One region of the Peribacillus sp. NPDC060253 genome, then DNA from elsewhere that is predicted to be linked to it. Evidence: riboswitches for the same ligand, from Rfam matches in the RefSeq annotation. Region 1 holds a riboswitch; the other holds the start of a gene.

Region 1 (2,209 bases):
CACTTCATCGCGGTAGAACATATATGGAACGCCTTCTTCTAATTGGGAAATCATGATGCTTTTCATGATTTCCATCGCATTGATTTTTTCAAAGCTATAATTTGGAAGAATGCCATTTTCTGCTGCCTCGACGGCAAGTGCGTAATGTGTCCTGAAGCTTCCTTCACCTTTCTTCTCGTCATAAAGATCTTCAAGTGAGAATCCAAGTGTTTGCTTGACGGTGTGCGGGTCGAACAGATACCATTCTTTTCTGTCGCGTACAGCCTCCATGAATAAATCAGGTATGCATACACCTGTAAAAATATCATGGGCTTTTAATCTGTCATCCCCGTTTTGCGTCTTCAAATCAAGGAAGCTCATGATATCTTTATGCCAGGCATCCAAGTATATCGCGATGGCACCTTTACGTTGACCCAATTGATCGACACTGACAGCTGTCTGGTTGAATAGTCGAATCCAGGGTGTTGTGCCGGAACTATTTCCAGAGAAGCCACGGATATCAGAACCAAGCGACCGAATCTTTCCTACATAAAGTCCGACACCACCGCCGAATTTAGATACTTTTGCAGCATCGTAGTTAGATAGATAGATGCCGTCAATGGAATCTTCGATGGCATCGATAAAGCAAGAGCTTAACTGTCCGTGTGTTTTACCGGCATTCGATAGTGTAGGGGTCGCAACAGTCATATAAAGATTGGACATGGCCCAGTAAGCTTCTTTTATAAGTTGCAGGCGGTGCTCCGTTTTTTCCAATCGCATGATTTCCATCGCGATGATCATGAAGCGCTCTTGAGGCAGTTCATAGACCTTGTCTCTTTTTGGGCGGGCTAGGTAGCGATCGTTTAATAAGTAGATGCCTATGTAAGAAAAAAGTTTATCTCTTTCCGGGTCAATCATCGAACCCAATTCCTCGATTTCAGCTTTCGTATAAGAAGCTAGCAGTTCTGATTTATAAATGGGATACCGCTGGCCATCTTGTAGTTGGGAGAGTTCCGAAATCAGTTCATAAAATGGGCCATAACTCATGCCTTCATAACCTCGATTGGCTTGTGCATCCCTATACATCGTATTCAACAGTTCTGCAGCAGCAACGAATGTCCAATCTGGAGCATCGATATCCACACTTTCAAGAGCAAGCTGAATCAGTTTTTTTGAAGCCTGTTCTTCGGTTGAGTCACTTTTGCGATCAAGCCATTTTGTAAAACGCTTTTTGAACTTTTCCATATCGAGACGGCCTTCGAATTCCTTCGATAACATTTCAAGCCGAATGGAGTTCGTTTCGGTGTCATTTTCGCTTATAATAGAGTTATATGTTTGAGTCATTAATAATCCTCCTTGTAAAAATCCACTAAATAAAAAAACCGCCCAATGAATTGAGCGGATCAAACGATAGAATAAAGAGCCATGAAAAAATAGCCGTTAAACTATCGTTTCATCATCTCAATCCCCGAAGAATAAGAAACGTGAAAAAATCAAGGCAGGTCTCCTGACTCATGATCATCCTACTTTGAGTCCTTCCCGTATAGAGAGCTATACAGTGGTTTTCTCATTTCGTCACATTTACAGTTGCGGGGACAGTTCCGGGTTTGCACCGGATTCCCTTTTCAGCCATCACTGGCACCTTGGATTATAAAAAATTCTATATATAGTTAGTAGTGTTGTTTGTGTAATCAATATCTAGTATTTCTGCTTATATTATCGTAAGCCATATACGATGATAATTCAACTAATATATTTGAGAAAAACCAACCCTTATCTATTGACAAAGTGAAGGTGGAGGGAAAAGGAATGAAAGATTTTATTGGATAATGGACAATTCAAGCACTGAATTTACGGGCATTTGTGTTAAAATAAAGTGTATTGTAAAGGTGGCTCTCCTTTATTGCGCTGAGGGGATTCGCGGAAAAATATTTATGAAAAAGGAGATAAAATCTTGGAAAAAGTATTAGTTTTTGGACATAAAAACCCGGATACAGACACAATCTGTTCAGCAATCGCATATGCAGATCTGAAAAAGCAACTAGGTATCAACGCTGAACCAGTTCGTCTGGGTGAAGTGAATGGTGAAACTCAATTTGCGTTGGATCAATTTAATTTCGAAGCTCCTCGTCTTGTGGAAAAAGTGGCAGGGGAAGCGGATGGCGTGATCCTTGTCGATCACAACGAACGCCAGCAAAGTGCTGAAGATATTGACCAAGTCCGTGTGCTG
Region 2 (2,209 bases), on a different contig from region 1:
GTCATCATTTTTCACGGCATCGATATCTTCCCAGCCTTTACGCGATTTAATTTCACCAACAGCATCTTCTGCATATGTGGCAGTGGTAATGATGGCTTTAGGGTTCCGCTTGACGATTTCTTCTTCGGATACTTTAACCCAGCCTTTTTGGTCGTCAAAGATGTTTTTAATGCCTGCTGTGTCCAGGATTTCTTGTTGGAAGGTTTCAGCACCTGTTGTATAGATTTCCGGAGCAGGACTAATTTCAAAGTATGTTTGTTCCTTTTCATCTAACGTTTTCACTTTGTCTTCGACACTTGTAATTTGGGATTTGATATCTTTCACTAATTTATTCCCTTTATCGGTAACACCCATGACTTTAGCAATCTGCCCAATATCTCCATATACATCATCAAAATTTGCCGCAGATTTAATGACAAATACAGGGATGCCAGCATCTTCGAGTGGTTTCAGTGTCGTTTCATCACCGATGGTATAAGCAATGATGGCATCTGGCTTCAAGGCAATGATTTTTTCTGTATTGATATTCACAGAGTCTGAAACATGTTCAATATCCTTTGCTTCCTTAGGATAATCATCAAAGTCTGTCACGCCAACGACTTTTTTTCCCTGCCCAAGAGCAAATAGGATTTCCGTATTGCTTGGTTGAAGTGAAACAACTGTTTCCGGCACTTTATCGAATTTTATTTTCTTTCCAGTATCATCTGTAACAGTATAGGCTTTGTCTGCCTTGTTAGTATCTTTATTATCCTTTGAGGCTGAATCATCGGTTACTCCACATCCGGAAAGGAAAAGGGTAAGCAACAGCATGGAAATCCAGCTGAATTGTAGGGTTTTCTTCATTATTATTCCTCCACTTTCTTTTTCAAGGGTTTGGTTGGGTATGATTTGCTTATAAAAGGAATCTCCTCGATACCCTCGTGCTTATTGACGTATACTGCCATTACGAATAAAACGTTTGCAAGCAAGTGTGCGTAATCAAAGAGAATGGCTGGAATCTCTCTTTCTAGACTTACCTTATGTAAAGCGCGTACGGACTTTTTGGCTTCACTGCGGCAAGTGTGCAGAGCACATGCTGCCGTAGAGCCTTGTGGAAGGACAAATGTCTCGATGCGATCTTTTACTTCAGCGACATACCGGTCATAGATTCCACTTAACCGGTCCAGGTCATTGTCGGTAATGGCTAATTTCCCACGAACTGAACCATTCAAATGGTAAGCCATGGGCAGTAATTCCATTAAGTCACGGTATACGTCCGGGACATCCTTAGTAAGCGAGGCAGCCAGGCCGATTTGTGTCGTCAATGAGTCTGTGCGGATTTCAAAATCGACGGTAGAAACGGATTCGCGCATGTATGGGTAGCATAGAAATCGAAAGTCCTTTTTTGCCAAAGCTCCCACCTCCTGTACGTAGTTATGTGAATGACCTCCTTATCGCTTTTTGCAGCAAACAAAAAGCCGACCAAGAGACTTGGTCGGCATCGAACATCATAGTAGAAAAAAGATGGAAGACTGCCGTACAATCTCCTATCTTCCGAAGAGCATGATACGATAAAAAAAGGCAGGTCTCCTGGCTTGTGCTTCATCTTACTCTAAGAACCTTCCCATTTGGGTAAATGGATGGTAATCGACGTGCGATTTCATCCTCAAATAGTGGTATGCATCCTATTTCATTAGCATTTACAGTTGCGGAAACAGCTTCGGTTTTAAACCGAATTCCCTATTAAGCTGACTGGGCAGCACCTTTTTCTGAAAGGTTTATATTCACTTAGCAACAGTTTACCATACCTTTTTCCTTATAGAGTATTAATATTTTTAGAGAATTTCGTTTATGGTTTACTTAATATCTAGTAAAATTACAATGTAAGGTTTAATTGGAGGTTAATGTAAAATAATATTGATAGAATAGGTATGAAATAAAAGTGATAGGTGTTTTCGGGAGGTAGAGAATGATATATAAGCAGGTCAATCAAAAACTTGAAAAGGTTCTAGGAAACATTGAAAAGGTGATTATTGGAAAACGGGATATAGCAGAGCTAAGCATCGTGGCACTTCTTTCCGGTGGGCATGTTTTATTGGAGGATGTTCCGGGTGTCGGCAAGACTGTGATGGTCAGGGCACTGGCAAAATCCATAGGTGCAAGCTTTAAGCGGATACAATTCACGCCTGATTTACTGCCTTCTGATGTAACGGGTGTTTCGATCTTCAAT

What was found. A riboswitch is a leader RNA that binds a small molecule or an ion and turns the genes downstream of it on or off. The one in region 1 is predicted to bind cobalamin.
Region 2: another riboswitch for cobalamin. It lies ahead of ACFWE9_RS14730 (hypothetical protein); the one in region 1 lies ahead of ACFWE9_RS14550 (ribonucleoside-diphosphate reductase subunit alpha).

The regions. Positions count from the first base shown of each region.
Region 1 is NZ_JBHXAS010000051.1:10,838-13,046, reverse strand. Features, by position in the region: gene ACFWE9_RS14550 (ribonucleoside-diphosphate reductase subunit alpha) at 1-1,323, opposite strand, end outside; cobalamin riboswitch at 1,460-1,640, opposite strand; gene ACFWE9_RS14545 (manganese-dependent inorganic pyrophosphatase) at 1,934-2,209, shown strand, end outside.
Region 2 is NZ_JBHXAS010000052.1:11,453-13,661, reverse strand. Features, by position in the region: gene ACFWE9_RS14735 (ABC transporter substrate-binding protein) at 1-843, opposite strand, end outside; gene ACFWE9_RS14730 (hypothetical protein) at 846-1,352, opposite strand; cobalamin riboswitch at 1,543-1,761, opposite strand; gene ACFWE9_RS14725 (AAA family ATPase) at 1,949-2,209, shown strand, end outside.